One region of the Mesorhizobium sp. CA5 genome, then DNA from elsewhere that is predicted to be linked to it. Evidence: predicted binding sites of a transcription regulator. Region 1 holds the regulator's gene; each other region holds the start of a gene.

Region 1 (5,811 bases):
CATACCTTTCAATGCCAATCTTCTTGGGCCAGCTCGCTCCTAATCGATTTGATCTCCAATGCGCGCCAGGCTTTCCTGACGGCCCAGCACGGCAAGCACGTCGAACACGCCGGGCGAGGTGGTGCGGCCGGTCAGCGCGGCTCTCAGGGGCTGCGCCACGGCGCCCAGCTTGTGCCCGCCGGCCTGCGCGAAGTCGCGGATCGAAGCTTCGGCCGAGGCGGCGTTCCAGTCGCCCTGAACAGAAGACAATGCACCATGCGCGCCGCGCAGAATCGCGCGCGCATCCGCGTTGAGCAAGCCCGCCGCCTTCTCGTCCAACGGCAACGGCCGCTCGACGAACAGGAACGCCGCGCCGTCGACCAGTTCCACAAGCGTCTTTGCCCGCTCCTTGAGGCCGGGCATGGCGGCAAGCAGTTGCGCCTTGCGCCGGTCATCGAGCTTTGCCGCGAGCGCCGGGCCGCCTTCGAGATAGGGCAAGGTGGCGACGAAGATGTCGAACAGCGCCCGGTCGTCCATCTTGCGCATATGGATGCCGTTCAGCGCCTCGAGCTTGGCGAAGTCGAAGCGGGCCGCGCCCTTGTTGACGTCGCCGATGTCGAACCAGGCGATCATGTCCTTAATCGACATCACCTCGTCGTCGCCATGGCTCCAGCCGAGCCTGGCCAGATAGTTGAGCAGAGCCTCGGGCAGGTAGCCCATGGCGCGATATGCCTCGACGCCGAGCGCGCCGTGCCGCTTCGACAGCTTGGCGCCGTCGGCGCCGTGGATCAGCGGGATGTGCGACATCGACGGCACATCCCAGCCCATGGCGTTGTAGATCACTGTCTGGCGCGCGGCATTGGTCAGGTGATCGTCGCCGCGGATGATGTGGGTGACGCCCATGTCGTGATCGTCGACGACGACGGCATGCATGTAGGTTGGGACGCCATCGGAGCGCAGGATGATGAAGTCGTCGAGATCCTTGTTGGGGAAGCGCACCTCGCCCTGCACACGGTCGTTGACGATCGTCACGCCCTCGGTCGGCGCCTTGATGCGAATCGCGCCCTTGACGCCTGCCGGCGCCTCGGAGGGGCCGCGGTCGCGCCAATGGCCGTTGTAACGCGGCGGCAGGCCCTTGGCACGTGCGGCCTCGCGCATCGCCTCCAGTTCCGCCGGCGTCTCGTAGCTGTAGTAGGCCTTTCCCATGCGCACGAGCTGCTCCGCCACCTCGCGGTGACGCGGCGCACGCTCGAACTGCGAGACGGCGTCGCCATCCCAGGAGAGGCCAAGCCAGGTCAGCCCGTCGAGAATGGCAGCCGTGGCAGCTTCGGTGGAGCGCTCGCGATCGGTATCCTCGATGCGCAGCAGCATCGTGCCGCCGGTGTGCTTGGCATAGAGCCAGTTGAACAGCGCCGTGCGCGCCCCGCCGATATGCAGGTAACCTGTAGGCGAGGGGGCAAAACGGGTGACGACCTTGTCGGACATGGAACTCTCGAAGAAGCGCTGAAAAATGCATGTTTCGCGCAGACTTCCACGCGACCGGCGTTCATGTAGCATAGGCGGTCTGGGGCGCAAGGGGCAGACCCGATGGCTGGACGTGGCCGGGGCGCGGAGGAGGGCGGGGGAACGACAGCAGGCGTCAGCGAACGCCTGATGTTTGCTCATGCCGTGCCTGCGGAAGAAGCGCCGGTTTCGCTTCCGGAACTCCGTCTACCAGCCGGGCTTCTGCCGCCCGGTGCCGGTGCGCTTCAGCCAGCCTCGTCAATAGACACCGTAGGCCGAATCCGCAAACAGCTTGGCCGCGCTTCGCTTCCTGCGTTGCGCCGAGGCATCGCCGTCGCCATGGAGATCGAGCTTGACCGTGGCGTGGGCTTCCTGCTGGTGCCGGTGTTCCTGGCAGCCGGCGTGATCTGTTACTTCTCGCTGAGCGCCGAGCCGGACCTCTACAGGCCGCTTGCGGCGGTCGCCCTGATGGCGGTCTGCGCGGCGGTCTCGCGTTCCCGGCACAGAACGCACCTTGTCTTCATGGCGGCGTTTTTCTGCGCCTTGGGCTTTCTTGCGGCCAAGGTGGAGACCTGGCGGATGGCGACCCCGATGCTGGGTTCCGAAATCCAGACACGGCTGACGGGCCGCCTCGTCACCGCCGAGGCGATGGCCAACGGCCGTGTCCGGCTCACCATAGATCTGATATCCACGGAGCGTCCGAAGCTGCGCTACGCGCCGGACCGCATCAGGCTGTCGGCGCGCAGGATCCCGTCCGACATGTCGGCCGGGTCGATGCTGACCGGCTATGCCAAGCTGCTGCCGCCGACAGGTCCTGTTCGGCCGGACAGCTACGACTTTTCCTTCGACAGCTATTTTGCCGGCATAGGCGCCAGCGGCTTTTTCCTGGGCTATCCGAAACTTGTCGCGCCGACCCCGAGTGCGCCAACGGAGGTGCCGTTTGGCGCGCGCGTGGCATCGGCCATAGAAAATGCTCGCGAGGGGATTGCCGACCACATCAGGAGCAGCATCGGCGGTTCCGAGGGCGAGATCGCGGCGGCGCTGATCGTCGGCGTTCGTGCTGGCATTCCGGAAGCCATCAACGAGTCGATGCGACGGACCGGCATCTACCACATCATTTCGATCTCCGGCCTGCATATGGCGCTGGTCGCCGGCACGATCATGGTGCTTTTGCGCGGCGCCTTCGCGCTGTTTCCGGACTTCTCGTCGCGCCGGCCGGTGAAGAAATATGCCGCTGGCATCGCGCTGGCGTCGATCGCCGCCTATCTCGTGATCTCCGGCATCGTGGTGGCGGCCGAGCGAAGCTTCATCATGCTTGGCGTGATGCTGGTCGCCGTGCTTTTCGACCGCGCGGCGCTGACCATGCGCAACCTGGCGATCTCTGCCATCGCCGTCATCCTGGTCTCGCCGCATGAAGTGGTCGGCCCGAGCTTCCAGATGTCCTTCGCCGCCACCGCCGCCCTGGTCGGCGCCTATGCCGGCTTTGCCGACTATCGCGCCGGCAAAACGACCGCGCCGCCGGCAAAGCGTTCGTTTCTCGGGTTCTTATCGCGAAAACTGGCGATTGGAGCGGGTGGCGCCGCCGTGACGTCGCTCATCGCGGGCAGCGCAACATTGTTGTTTGCCATCTGGCACTTCCAGCGGGTGTCGCCGCTCAGCCTGCTGGCCAATCTGGCGGTCATGCCGATCGTCTCATTGGTCGTCATGCCGTTCGCCGTGCTGAGCGCGCTGGCCATGCCCTTCGGCTTAGACGGTCCCTTCCTCTTTGTCATGGGCAAAGGCCTGACGGCGATGATCGCCATTTCGGCATGGATTTCCGAGCGCTCACCGGTCGACGCCGTGGGGCTGATCTCGATCCAGTCGGTGCTGCTGGCGACGGTCGCGCTGGTCATCGCGACCATGGCTACCACTTGGCTGAGGCTTGCCGCCGTACCTTTCGCGCTCGCTGCGCTGCTGGCCATTCCGCACGTCCGCACACCGGACGTGCTTATCTCGGAGGATGCGCATCTGGTGGCGATGCCGATCGGCGGCGGCGAGCTTGCCGTCAATCGCGAACGCTCCAACGAGTTCACCACCGACAACTGGAAACGGGCGCTGAAAGCCGAGGAGATCGTGCCGCCAGAAAGGTTCGCCAAAGATACGCTGGACATTGCCGATCCCGCCGACCTGCCGCCCGGCTCGCCCTTCTATTGCAGCGGCGATCTCTGCATCGGTCGGCATCCTTCCGGCGCGATCGTCGCGCTCGCCGAGACCCGCGACACCGCCCGGCCGGCCTGCGGCTTCGCCGACCTCATCGTCATCAACGACGCCACGGCCTATAACCCGTGCCGCGATCCGCGTGTGCTCGTCGTCACCAAGCGGCAGCTGGCGCGCGACGGCAGCGCCGCCGTTTTCTTCGATCCGCAATCGGCAACCGCGCGGCCAACCGTCCGCTACGCGGTCGTAGAACCATACCGACCCTGGCACGAGCAGCGGAAATACACGCGCGAGGCGAGGGGACTGGCGCCCTATAAGCAGCCGGAAAAACCAGCCGCCGCACCGGCCCAATAGATTGTCGTTCGGGCGAAGAAGGCCGGGCAGTTCTGCTCAGTAGCGGCGGATAAGTCCGACGAGCTTGCCCTGAACCTTGACCCGATCCGGTCCGAAGATCCGGGTCTCATAGGCCGGGTTGGCGGCCTCGAGCGCGATCGAGGCACCCTTGCGGCGGAAACGCTTAAGCGTCGCCTCCTCATCGTCGACCAGCGCCACCACGATCTCACCCGGGCTTGCCGTGTTCGCATTGCGGATGATGACGGTGTCGCCGTCGAAGATGCCGGCCTCGATCATCGAGTCGCCCTTGACCTCCAACGCGTAATGCTCGCCGCCCATGATCATGTCCGGCGGCACCGAGATCGAATGCGTCTGGTGCTGGATGGCGTCAATCGGCACGCCGGCGGCGATGCGGCCCATCACCGGAATGGATACGGCCGCCGCGGCCTCGTCGTCATTGCTTGGCGTCGGGGTGCGTGATGGAGTCGTCGGCTTGATCTGGCGACTGAGATTGCCTTGGCCGCCCTGGATGACGCTCGGCGAAAACTTCTTCGCGGCATTCAGGCCAGGCGCGATCGAGTCGGGCAGGCGCAGCACTTCCAGCGCGCGCGCCCGATTCGGCAGCCGGCGAATGAAGCCGCGTTCTTCCAGCGCCGTGATCAGCCGGTGGATGCCGGACTTGGAGGCAAGGTCGAGCGCCTCCTTCATCTCATCGAATGATGGAGGAATCCCGCTCTCCTTCAGGCGTTCATGGATGAACATCAGGAGTTCATGTTGTTTGCGCGTCAGCATCGGCGGCCCCCACGGGTTCTGAAACCAGAATCAGAAAAACAAACCCAGAACAAACACTATCTGTTCCAGTTGTGTTCCGCAACCGTTTAAAGTTTAGTGAATTTGTTAAGGCTGCCGAAACAATGTCGCATCCGGTGACGGCCGGCTGCCCCTCCTGGGGCAGCGGCATTGATTCCGCTCGATTTTGGAGTTCCCCTTAAGCTGAAATACAACCCGACACGATCACGAAGCCGTGGTTGGGATCACGTCGGCTCGTACCGTAAGCGCGTGGCACCGTGAACGAAACGAACCCAAAATGCCAACCTTGGCGAAGTTCCGATCCGCAGTCTTCGCCGTCTATGGACCAGCTAACATAGGACCAAAGGTTCTTGCCCTGTCGCCGAGGGTGGTGAGACAACCCCCTTGGCCAGATCGAAATGGAGGCGGCAGCACAATGAGGGGAATTCCTGATCTCGCCGAAGTCGAGGCGATGGATGCCGCGGATCCGCTGCGCGCGACGCGCGATCGCTTCGTCTTGCCGGAAGGCGTCCTATATCTCGACGGCAATTCGCTGGGCGCTGCTTCGATCGACGCCTTCAGCGAGATCGAGACTGCCACGAGGCAGGAATGGGCGCGGGATCTCATCCGCGCCTGGAACACCGCCGGCTGGTTCGATATGCCCATCGAGCTAGGTGACCAGCTAGGACGGCTGATCGGCGCGAAACCCGGCCAGACGGTCGTTTGCGACACGACTTCGATCAATATCTACAAGGTCCTGCATGCGGCACTTGCAATGCGGCCCGAGCGTTCGGTGATCGTTGCCGAGGGCGACAGCTTTCCGACCGACCTCTACATGGCGGAAGGGGTCGCATCGACGCGGTCCGGCACGGTGCTGCGGCTCGAATGCGCAGATGCCCCGACGATAGAAGAGCTGATCGACGATCGCGTCGCGGTCATCCTGGTCAACCACGTCAACTACAAATCCGGCCGGCTGCGCGACATGGCGGCGCTCACCCGCAAGGCTCATGA
Region 2 (5,811 bases), on a different contig from region 1:
TACGTCATCATCGCCGTATGAACGAATGCCTAATTATTTCGCTCGATTTTTGCCGGTGGGACCCTAGCGCTCCGCTGCCCCCGCCTTGCGCCGCACACACTAAGACTTAAGGCCCATAAAGCCTCGGACTTAAGGTTTAAGCGTCGGTAAAACCGTGCATTTTAGCTCTCTCTGCATTTTATCTATTTTGGAAATCGACCGTAGAGACGGCGCGCATATCACTCTCGGACATATGACGAGGGCGAGCTCCATGTTGGGACGTTTTTTGGCATCGAGGCGCGGCAACTTTGCGATCGCAGCCGCGGTCGCCATGGTGCCGCTTATGCTTGGCGTGGCGGCATCCATCGACCTGATAGGCACGAGCGACGACGCCGCGCAGTTGCAGAACTCGCTGGACGCGGCCGGCTTGGCGATCGGCACGAAATACCTGCCAGGCATGTCGGCAAGCGACGTGCAGCAACTCGGCCAGACCTTCTTCGCCGCCAATATGAGCGCAGCCGACGCGCAGGAACTATCGGGCAGCCTCGCCGCCTTCCAGGCCAGCGCGAGCGGCGATCCGGGCGCCTATTTCATTTCGCTGTCGTCGAGCATCAGCCGGCCGGCCTTCGTCGCCGGCATGCCGGCCTGGCAGGCGACGCGCACCGCCTCGGTCAAGCTCAAACCCGGCGCGCAAGCCTGCGTGCTCGCGCTCAATCAGCACGCCGACGGCGCGGTCAACCTGCAGGGCTCGACCAATGTGGCGATGAACGGCTGCGTGATCGCGGCCAATTCAGACGCGCCCGACGCCGTCAATCGCGGCGGCTCGGCGATCGTCAGCGCCGGCTGCGTCTCGACAGTCGGCGGCACGCAAGGGCTGACGCCGCCAAACGCCACGCTTTCCTGCGGCGCGCCGCATGAGAACCAGTATGCTTCGTTCGATCCGCTGGCCGACGTCGTTCCTCCCGCCTATACGCTGTGCCTGCCGGTGCCCAATGGCAAAACGGTGACGCTCTCGCCGGGTACCTATTGCGACAAGACCTTGTCGGGAAAGATCACCCTCAATCCGGGCACCTACATCATGCGCAATGTCACCATAAAGCCGGGCGGCAACGGCAGCCTGAGCGGCCAGGGCGTGACGATCTTCCTGATGGAGAACTCACAGCTCTATATCAACGCCAACGAACAGGTGAACCTGTCGCCGCCCACCAGCGGCCCCTACGCCGGAATCACCGTCTACCAGGCTCACGGCAACACCCAGGCGCTGACGCTGAACGGCGGATCGGGCTCCGTGGTCAGCGGCTTTATCTACGCCCCGGACGCCGTCATCACCTATGCCGGAAATTCGGACATGAACGCCCAGGGCAGTTGCCTGCGGCTGGTCGGCGATACGATCTCGATGACGGGGAACTCGGCCGTGAAGTCGGATTGCACGGCCGAACTCGGAGGCCGGGCGGCGTATGCGGGCCGGATGATCACCCTGGCGAAATGAGCACCAACCTCCTCCGCCAGGAGGAGGACGAGATTGCGCCTAGCCGACAATATCCGCGCCCGCTCGCTCGTCGAAGAGCACGGCGCAGCCGCGCTTGAGCGCGACCTGCGTCAAGGCGTTGGCCGCATCCTCATCCGACGAGACGAAATCGCCGGTCAGGACGCGCAACTCCTCGACGGCCCTCGACATCGGCACGATACGGCCGGCCGAACGGTCGCTCACGCAGGCGTCGATGACGCACAGAAGATCGATGAGTTCGAAATTGTCCATGGCGGCCTCCGCCAGCGCCATCCCTTCGCTCCGTCAACGGCCCGGGGCGCGGACTGGTTCCCGCGCCCGGCTTCATCCGCGCGGCCTGGCGGGCGCGAGCTTGAGGTCGAAGCGGGCCGGCAGGCATGGCTCGAGGCAGGCTCGGCGCAGCGATCCGGTCGCAATCGTATCGACCGGGAGAAGGATCACCATACGGGCCTGGCGCTCGGGCCAGAGCGGCCTGCCGAAGACGAAGAAGACGCCGCCGACCAGGCCGGCCAGAAGCAGTGCGGCAAACAGATTGGCGATCATCTTACCGGGTTGCACGGCCCTCAACTCCAGGAGCGGTTTCAGGGAAAGGCGTGCCCGCCATATCGCAGGAATAGCGGGCACGCCGTGGTCAACCGCCGATGAAGGGACTTTGTCCGGCGGCTTGCTAGCCAATGATTTTGGTGCCGTCGTTGTTTCCTGAAAATAGGCGTGTCGGGCCTCTGCGTTCGTGCGATGGGACTTCGGTCCGAAGATGGCCCGGGACCGTCGCCCGAGGGCCTGGAATATCCACCTTCCACGACAATGCGCCAAGCGTTCGGCTGAGCTCGCGGTCACCTCTATTAATTAGCAATCGCTCATAATAAGGCTTATGAATACACTCGCGGTCGCCGACGATCGCAACGTCAGGCGCCGCTTCACACATGGGAGGGATACCATGGCCGAAGTTGCAATGAAGGTGACGAAACTCGAATCCAGATCGCACAACAATCCCGACGAGGTCCGCGCGCCCGCAAAGACGCGTGTCGAGATCGTCCGGCTCCCGGGCTATACGCTCGGGCGAATGAACATGCAGCCGGGCTGGAAATGGTCCGAATGTGTGAAGCCGGTGGTCAAGACCGACAGCTGCCAGGTCTCGCATGTCGGCTATGCCGTGTCCGGCTCGATCACCGTACGGATGACCGACGGCACGCAAAAGACCATCGAGGCCGGCACTTCCTACACCATCCCGCCCGGCCACGACGCCTGGGTGGAAGGCAACCAGCCGTTCCAATGCATCGAGGTGCTGAGCGCCGAAGAATACGCCAAGCCGGCATAGCGCAGACAGTCGCAATTTACGTTCAGAAGCGAAGGAGGGATCGCCTCGCGAGGCGATCCCTCCTCAGCCTGCGGCGGCGTGTCCCGCGCAAAGGTCATTCGCACAACCGGCGCTCTATCTGTGGCTGCGCCCCCAGTTGTGGAAACCTGCACGGCCAAGCGTGGTGGCTTGACAGAGAGCTTCTTTTGTTCTCTTTATGTTCCGTTAATTCCCCTTACAAAAGACGCAGCTAATGCTGCAATGCCACACAAATGGCCATGGGAGCGCGCGATGGCCGCCACGAACACCGCCGCGGCCGCCACCATCCTGCATGCCGACCTCGACGCCTTCTACGCCTCGGTCGAGCAACTGCTAGATCCGTCATTGCGTGGCAAGCCGATCGCCGTCGGCGGAGGCGTGGTGCTGGCGGCCTCCTATGAGGCGAAAATCTTTGGCGTGCGCGGCGGCATGCCGGGCCGCAAAGCGCGCGAGCTCTGCCCTCAGCTCATCTTCGTCGGCGGTCATTTTTCTGAATACCAGCGCCTCGGCGACGCCGCGATCAAGGTGCTCGACGATTTCACGCCGGCGGTCGAGCGCATCTCGATCGACGAGGCTTTTGCCGACGTCGCCGGCTGCACGCATCTGTTCGGATCACCGCAAGAGATCGCGCGAAAAATCCGCGAGCGGGTGAAGGCCGAGCTCGGTCTGCCGATCTCGATCGGCGTGGCGCGGACGAAGCATCTGGCCAAGATCGCCTCGCAGGTAGCCAAGCCCGACGGGCTGGTGGTGGTCGAGCCCGACAGCGAGCTCGCCTTCCTGCACGACCTGCCTGTCACGCTGATGTGGGGTGTCGGCCCGGCGACCAAGGCCAGGCTGGCCGAGATCGGTGTCGAGACGATCGGGCAATTGGCGCGCACCCATAGCGGGGCGCTGGAGCGGCTGATCGGCCATGCCGCCGGCCAGAAGCTTGCCGCGCTCGCCTGGAACCGCGACCCGCGAAAACTCGAGGCACACCGCCGCGCGCATTCTGCCGGCGCGCAATCGGCGCTCGGCAGGAAGCCGGCAGTGCCGCGCGTCTTCGTGCCGACGCTCCTGCATCTGGCCGACCGCGTGGCCAGCCGGTTGCGCGCCAAGGACCGGCCCGGGCGCACAGTGACGGTGCGGGTTCGCTTCGCTGATCTGCGCGCTGTGAGCCGCTCGATCACGCTCGACCAGCCGATCCAGGCGACCGCGATGCTGGCGGAGATCGCCGAGGAACTGGTGCGCGGCGTGCTTGCCGCCCATCCGGGCGAGAGGGACATCTCGCTGCTCGCCATCTCTGTCTCGCATCTGGAGGAGCGTGCCGAGCTGCAGCTCGAACTGCCGCTCGGGCTGGCGGACGAGAAGCTGAGGCCCGGCAGCTGCAAAGGCCTGGCGCGCTTCGGCGCCGACCGGGCGGTGGACAAGATCCGCCAGCGCTTCGGCAAGGAGGCGGTCGGCTACGGCACGGTAGCGCTGGAAGGTCCGCGCTCGGTGCCGGATGGGTTTAGGGAATTGGCCGAGAAGGAGCTGTGAGTGGCTGAGGCATCTCCTCTGACGCCATTGGAGATTGACGAAAGCCTACGCGCCGTCCGTGCGCTGCGTACCAACCGCTTCGGGTAATCTCCCCGTCCGTCGGCGCGGGCCGATTTCCAATCTGTGAAGGTACGCGTTCCCCCCACTTGCAAGAATGTCGGTGCTGGGCTCGATTGCGCAAAGCCAGGCTTAAGGACGCCGGACGGACAGGCAAGGGGGCCGCGATGGAGCCGATTGCGGCTGGATCACCACCGGACGCGGATGGCAGCGCGCCCGAACGCTATGATCTCGGCCTCTGCCTGTCGGGCGGCGGCTACCGCGCCATGCTGTTTCATGCCGGCGCGCTATGCCGCCTCAACGAGGCCGGGCTGCTCCAGAAACTCGACATGGTAAGCTCGGTCTCGGGCGGCTCGATAGCCGCCGGGCTGCTGGCGGTGCTTTGGCCGCGTTTCGCCTTCGTCAACGGTGTCGCCGCCAATTTCGATATCTATCTGGACAGGATACTGGAGTTCTCGCAGGTCTTCCTCGACGCGCCGTCGATCTTCAAGGGCCTGCTCAACCCGTTTTCCGGCGCGGCGCGCGAAGTCGCCGCCTGCTACGAGAGACATTTGTTCGACGGCTCAAGGCCGATGCTGAAGAGCCTGCCGGAAAAACCCTGGTTCGTGTTCTGCTCCAGCAATCTCGGCACCGGCTCGCTGTTCCGGCTGTCGCGGCGCTACATCGCCGACTATCGCATCGGCGTCGCCTACCAGGCCGACCTGCCGGTGGCTCTCGCGGTTGCCGCCTCCTCGGCCTTTCCGCCTTTCCTGTCGCCGCTGCGGCTCGACCTCACGCCCTTCGCGTGGAAGAACGACAAGCTCGACCCCTCTGTCGGCCCGCCGGTGCCGCCTTCGCGCGCCGTGCTCACCGATGGCGGCGTCTACGACAATCACGGCATCGAGCCGGCGCTGAAACGCTGCCGCTGGCTGCTGGTCAGCGACGCCGGCGCGCCGTGGCAGGCTTCGAGCGCCGGCTATCGGAACTGGTTCTCGCAGTTGAAACGCGTGCTCGACACCACCGACAACCAGGTGCGCTCGCTCAGGCGCCGGGATCTGGTGGCGCGCTTCCAGGCGGCCAAGGACGCCGACGATCGTGGCCTGGCCAATGACGCGACCCGGCCCGGCTATGCGGCGACGCGCGGCGTCTTCTGGTCGATCGCCAGCAAGCCCGACACGGCCGAGCCGGCCTTCGTGCAAACCGCCGCCACCGCACCTGCCGATATCGGCACCTCGCTGCATTTCCTGGGCAGCGAAGAGACGGTCGATTTGGTGAACTGGGGCTATTGCGCCGCCGACCAGGCGCTGCGGGGCTGGTACGAGCCGGCAGTGGCTGCTGGCAAGGGCGTGCCGCTGAAAGCGGGCGACGTGAAGCCCGGCCGCTGCGCGCGAGTGTCGAGGATGGTGATGAGTGGCTTCAAGGTTTGAGGGTGCTCGAA
Region 3 (5,811 bases), on a different contig from region 1:
TGCCGGCATCGCCTGTTTCGTCGCCGACCAGAATATGAGCGTGCTCGACGGTTCGCTCGGCATCCTGCCGCGGCGCGTGATGGTCGATGCCGAAAAGGTGGATGCCGCACGGCGCATCCTCAAGGATGCCGGCATCGAGAACGAGATCCGCAAAAAATAATGGGAGCCAGCACCGCCCCCGTCCCGGATACGCCGGCGCACACGATCGATGCCTTCCATCGCGGGCGCTTCTGGCTGGTGCAGCCGAGCCGCGGCGGTCATCGCGCCGGCATGGACGCCATGATGCTGGCGGCCGCCGTGCCGTCCGGCTTTTCCGGCCGGCTCGCCGATTTCGGCGCGGGCGCCGGCGCCGCCGCTCTTGCCGTGCTGTCGCGCTGTCCGGCGGCGCAGGCCGTGCTCGTCGAGCGCTCCGCCGAAATGGCCGGGTTCGCCACTGCCACGCTTTCGCATCCCGGCAATGGCCATCTCGGCGACCGCGCCTCGGTGCTGACCGCCGACGTGACGCTGACCGGTCGAGCGCGGACCGAGGCCGGGCTTGCCGACAACTCCTTCGACTTCGTCATCATGAACCCGCCGTTCAACGCGGCCGAGGATCGCTCGACGCCCGACGCGTTGCGCAGAGAGGCGCATGTGGCCGAGGACGGCCTGTTCGAGCGCTGGATCAGGAGCGCCGCCGCCGTCGCCAGGCCGCGCGGCGGGCTGGCCGTCATCGCGCGGCCCGAGCAGTTGGTTGCCGTCCTGAACGCGATCGAAGGACGCTTCGGCGATGCCGAGTTGCTGTGCGTGCATCCGCGGCCGGATGCGGCGGCGATCCGCATCGTCGTCAGGGCGGTGCTCGGCGCGCGCGGAAAATTGTCGATCCGCCCGCCGCTCATCTTGCACGGGCCGTCCGGCAACGGGCCGGCGGAGCGGACGGAAATGATCAATAACGGCCTGGCATCGCTGTTCGGCGATTGATCCTTGAAGCGCGTCGCGTTGAAATGGATTCTAGCGACGCGCTTCAAGTTTTTGTTTTATGCATGTCTTTTTCGCAAAACCGCTGCACACTTTTGCGCGACATGCACTGGCCGGCGATGCGGCATTGCCGTTGGCCGGCGAGTTTCTTACATGCCCAAGCAGGATGACGCTGCGCCCGTGAAACAGACCAACCGACCTGATCTCATCTTGCTCCTTTGCCTTTTGTCCGGAGACAATCGTTCGTGAAACGCCTTTTCAACCGCCTGCTGCCGAAATCCTGGCGCTCGACAGTCGTCACCATTCCGGTCATCCGGCTGCAAGGCCCCATCATGGCCGGCGGAGGCCAGTTCCGGCCGAGCCTGTCGCTCGCCTCGACGGCCGGCCTGATCGAAAAGGCGTTCGGCTTCGACGCGCCGGCGGTCGCCATCTCGATCAATTCGCCGGGCGGCTCAGCGGTGCAGTCGCGGCTGATCTTCAAGCGCATCCGCGACCTGGCGGCGGAAAAGAACAAGAAGGTGCTGGTCTTCGTCGAGGACGTGGCGGCCTCGGGCGGCTACATGATCGCGGTTGCCGGCGACGAGATCTTCGCCGACCCGTCCTCGATCGTCGGCTCGATCGGCGTGGTCTCGGCCTCGTTCGGCTTCCCGGAGCTGATGAAGAAGATCGGCGTCGAGCGGCGCGTCCACACCGCCGGCCAGAACAAGGCCGTGCTCGATCCGTTCAAGCCCGAGAAGGAGGAGGACGTCGAACGGCTGAAGGCGCTGCAGCTCGAAGTGCACGAAACCTTCATCGACCTCGTCAAGGAACGGCGCGGCAGCAAGCTCAAGGACGACCCGGACCTGTTCACCGGCCTGTTCTGGACCGCCAAGCGCGGTCTCGAGCTCGGCCTTGTCGATGCGCTGGGCGATATGCGCAGCGTGCTCAAGACCCGTTTCGGCGAAAAGACGCAGCTCAAGCTGATCACCGCGCCGCGCGGTCTGTTCGGCCGTTTCGGCCTGTTCGGCTCGCGCGTTTCGGCGCCGGATATCGCGGCGGCCGCCGCCAGCGGCGTCCTCGATGCGGCGGAAGAGCGCGCGCTGTGGGCGCGCTTCGGGCTTTGAAAAAGCCATGAATGCGGCTAGCATGGCCGCTTGACCGAGCCTGTCCGGCCGGCCTTGCCGCGAGGACGCGGGAGGAGTTTTAGAGATGCCGCAGATCATTTTCTTCGCCGTTGTCGGCGCCGCCGCTTACTTTGGCTACCGCGCTTTCGTGCGCGAGGCCGAACGCGTGACGGCCAAGATCCGGCGTACCGAAAGACAGGCGGCGAACGGCACGACGGGCACGCTGGTCAAGGACCCCAAGACCGGCGAATATCGTCTCGCCAAGGACTGATCCCATCTCGCCAGCAGCCGACATCCTGGAGCCCGGCACAGAGGTCCGGACGTGGCTTGCGCCTGCCAAGATCAACCTGGCGCTGCATGTCATCGGACAGCGCGCCGACGGCTACCATCTCATCGACAGCCTTGCCGTCTTCACCCGCTTCGGCGACCGGCTCGAGATCGAGCGGGCCGAGCAGGATGAATTCTCGGTATCCGGCCGTTATGCCGCCGGGCTGCCGCTCGACGGCGACAATCTGGTGGTGAAGGCGCGCGATGCCTTGCGCCGGGAAGCCGGCATGCAACAGGGATCGCCGGTCGCCATCCGGCTGGAGAAGAACCTGCCCATCGCCTCCGGAGTCGGCGGCGGCTCGAGCGACGCGGCGGCCGCGCTTAACGCTCTGGCGCGGCTCTGGAAGCTCGATATCGACGACAATTCGCTGGCCCGGATCGGGCTTTCGCTCGGTGCCGACCTGCCGATGTGCCTCAAATCAAAGCCGCTGATCGCACGCGGTATCGGCGATGAAGTCTCGCCGCTATCCGCCTTTCCTGCGCTTGGCCTGGTGCTGGTCAATCCGGGCATCGCGGTCTCGACGCCGGACGTGTTCAAGGCGCTCTCCAGCCGCGACAGCGAGGCGCTGCCGCCGCTGCCGAAGCGCTTCGACTTCCACACGATCCGCAACTGGTTGGAGACGACGCGCAACGATCTTGAGCCTGCCGCGCGTTCGATCGAACCTGCGATCGGCGAGGCGCTCAAGGCACTGAAAAAAGCCGACGCCGCCTTCGCGCGCATGTCCGGCTCGGGCGCCACCTGTTTCGGCCTGTTCGAGACCGGCAATGTTGCAAAACGCGCGGCGATCGAGATCCGCGCCCGCCACCCCGACTGGTTCGTTGCCGCGACGCGCAGCATGGAGGTGAGCAATGGCGAAGCTTGACGAAAGCCGGCCCTTCATTCCGGTGCGCATCGCCGTGCTTACCGTCTCCGACACGCGCGGCCTCGCCGACGACAAATCCGGACAGACGCTGGCCGACCGCATCGCGGAAGCCGGCCACAGCCTTGCCGCGCGCGATATCGTGACCGACGACCGCGACAAGATCCGCGACAAGGTGCTTGGCTGGTCGAAGGACGAAAACATCGATGTCGTGATCACCACCGGCGGCACCGGCTTCACCGGCCGCGACGTGACGCCGGAGGCGCTGGAGCCGATCTTCGAAAAGCGCATGGACGGCTTTTCGGAAGTCTTCCACCGCATCTCCTACGACAAGATCGGAACCTCGACGATCCAGAGCCGGGCAACAGGCGGCGTCGTCAACGCCACCTTCGTCTTCGTGCTGCCGGGCTCGCCCGGCGCCTGCAAGGACGCCTGGGACGGCATCATCAAGGCGCAGCTCGACTACCGGCACATGCCCTGCAACTTCGTCGAGATCATGCCGCGGCTGGACGAGCATCTCAGGCGCGGCGGCAAGCCCACCTCGTAAAGCTCAGTTAAGGCGCCCGGCCGGCACGGCGGGGCATCATTTCGGCGGCGCGATCCAGATTTCGGCGTTCAGCCTTCTGGTCGCCAGGCCGCGCGCCAGGGCTTCGGCGCTGCGCGCGCTCTTTGCCAGAGCCGAGGCCTGACGCTTGCTGATGACAAGCCCCTCGGCCAGCGCACGATTGCTCGAGAACACCCTGGCCAGGAAAGGCGCACGGTTGGCGCGGGCGCGTGAAAAGCGCGCCGGCATGGTCTGTTTCGCGGTGTGCGCCACGACTTCGTCGATCCAGCCCTCGGCGAGCCGCGCCCCCGGCTCGAGCAGGAGCAGCCAGTCGCCCTTGGCCTGGCCGATACCGGCGCCGATCCCGCCGGTCGCATAGTGGCAGCCGGCATGCTCGGCCACCCGGTGCGTCTGATCGGTCGAGCCTTGATCGCAGACGATCACGTCGCGCACGACGCCTTCGACCGCGCCGCCGACCAGCGAGGCGAGCGTACGGGCAAGCCCCTCTTCGTCGTTGCGGGTTTCGATAAGGACGCTGAGCATTTTAGCCGAATAGCGGAAAGTGCGGCGATGCGCCAGTTGCGCGCTTCAAGCGAAAAAGTTCTTGCTTTGTTCTCTTCGGCGAAATAGGAATAGTTTCATGAACAGAGCGATTCGACAGCCTGCCGACAGTCCCTGGGAGAGGGCGAAAATGGAACAGATCGTGCGCGCCGACATTGCCGCTTTCGGAGCAGGCCGAGCCGAGATGGCGAACGCGATGATCGAGCAGAGCGGCTTGCGCGTGCGGCCCGATCGCAATCGCGGCCGCTCGGCCGGGATCAATCCGTCCGGCCGGTTCGAGCCGATCAGCCGGCATGTGTTCGACGACGGCTGGAACTCGCTGGAGGAACTGCCGCCGTTCAAGACGGAAGTGCAGGTCGAAAAGCCGCGCACCATCATCACGCGCAACGAGTCGCCTGACATCTCCTTCGACCGTTCGATCAACCCCTATCGCGGCTGCGAGCATGGCTGCGTCTACTGCTTCGCCAGGCCGACGCATGCCTTCATGGGCCTGTCGCCGGGGCTCGATTTCGAATCGAAGCTGTTCGCCAAGCCGGATGCCGCGCGCATGCTGGACAGGGAATTGTCGAAACCGGGCTACCAGCCGCGCACGATCGCCATCGGCACCAACACCGATCCCTACCAGCCGATCGAGAAGCAATACCGCATCATGCGCGAGATCCTGGAAGTGCTGGAAGCGCGCGGCCATCCGGTCGGCATCGTCACCAAGTCGGCGCTGGTGACACGCGACATCGACATCCTGTCGCGCATGGCCGAGCGCGGCCTTGCCAAGGTGGCGCTGTCGGTGACGACGCTCGACCGCATGCTGGCGAGAACGATGGAGCCACGCGCCTCGACGCCGACGAAGCGGCTGGAGGCGATCAGGCAGCTTTCGGACGCCGGCATCCCGGCGTCGGTGATGGTGGCGCCGATTATTCCGGGGCTTACCGATCCGGAGATGGAGCGCATCCTCGATTCGGCTAGAGCCGCCGGCGCGCGGGAGGCCGGCTACGTCATCCTGCGCCTGCCGCTCGAAGTGGCGCCGATCTTCAAGGACTGGCTGTTGCGCCATTATCCCGACCGTTACCGGCATGTGATGTCGCTTATCCGCTCGATGCGCGACGGCAAGGATTACGATTCCGAATGGGGCAAGCGCATGAAGGGCGCCGGTCCCTATGCCTGGCAGATCGGCCGGCGCTTCGAGATCGCCGCCAAGCGGCTCGGCCTCAATGTCGAGCGACGGCAGCTTCGCACCGACCAATTCGTCGCAGGCGCCAGTGCCGGCGAGCAGCTGATGCTGCTTTGACGCCAGCACCGGCCATGGCGGCCGGCGCTAAGCACTTCCAGGCAAAGCGATTTTCGGTCTGGAATTGCCATTCGTTTCGAAATTCCGTCCGGCCCCTGTCCCCCGGCTGTGAGACGGTGCCTTCCCGGTCCGACGCCCCATCCGACCCGGAAGGACTTGCGGAGAATCGGAGCCGAT

Evidence for each region. Region 1 encodes LexA, which represses DNA repair genes until DNA is damaged. Its sites were predicted from a motif close to TGTTCNNNNTGTGTTCNG; they were not measured.
Region 2: a site for LexA is predicted at 2,991-3,008, ahead of dinB (DNA polymerase IV). Genes of this name have one in related genera too.
Region 3: a site for LexA is predicted at 4,388-4,405, ahead of LB529_RS09870 (PA0069 family radical SAM protein). Genes of this name have one in related genera too.

The regions. Positions count from the first base shown of each region.
Region 1 is NZ_JAIUHJ010000003.1:168,830-174,640, forward strand. Features, by position in the region: gene gltX (glutamate--tRNA ligase) at 40-1,464, opposite strand; gene LB529_RS05710 (ComEC/Rec2 family competence protein) at 1,567-4,032, shown strand; gene lexA (transcriptional repressor LexA) at 4,069-4,803, opposite strand; gene kynU (kynureninase) at 5,237-5,811, shown strand, end outside.
Region 2 is NZ_JAIUHJ010000001.1:309,052-314,862, reverse strand. Features, by position in the region: gene LB529_RS01740 (TadE/TadG family type IV pilus assembly protein) at 251-1,468, shown strand; gene LB529_RS01735 (hypothetical protein) at 1,508-1,738, opposite strand; gene LB529_RS01730 (polymerase) at 1,811-2,044, opposite strand; gene LB529_RS01725 (cupin domain-containing protein) at 2,424-2,804, shown strand; gene dinB (DNA polymerase IV) at 3,075-4,337, shown strand; gene LB529_RS01715 (patatin-like phospholipase family protein) at 4,562-5,800, shown strand.
Region 3 is NZ_JAIUHJ010000006.1:62,840-68,650, forward strand. Features, by position in the region: gene LB529_RS09835 (DUF2007 domain-containing protein) at 1-160, shown strand, start outside; gene LB529_RS09840 (tRNA1(Val) (adenine(37)-N6)-methyltransferase) at 160-957, shown strand; gene LB529_RS09845 (S49 family peptidase) at 1,200-2,057, shown strand; gene LB529_RS09850 (NfeD family protein) at 2,143-2,328, shown strand; gene LB529_RS09855 (4-(cytidine 5'-diphospho)-2-C-methyl-D-erythritol kinase) at 2,354-3,247, shown strand; gene moaB (molybdenum cofactor biosynthesis protein B) at 3,234-3,791, shown strand; gene LB529_RS09865 (glycosyltransferase) at 3,828-4,331, opposite strand; gene LB529_RS09870 (PA0069 family radical SAM protein) at 4,480-5,634, shown strand.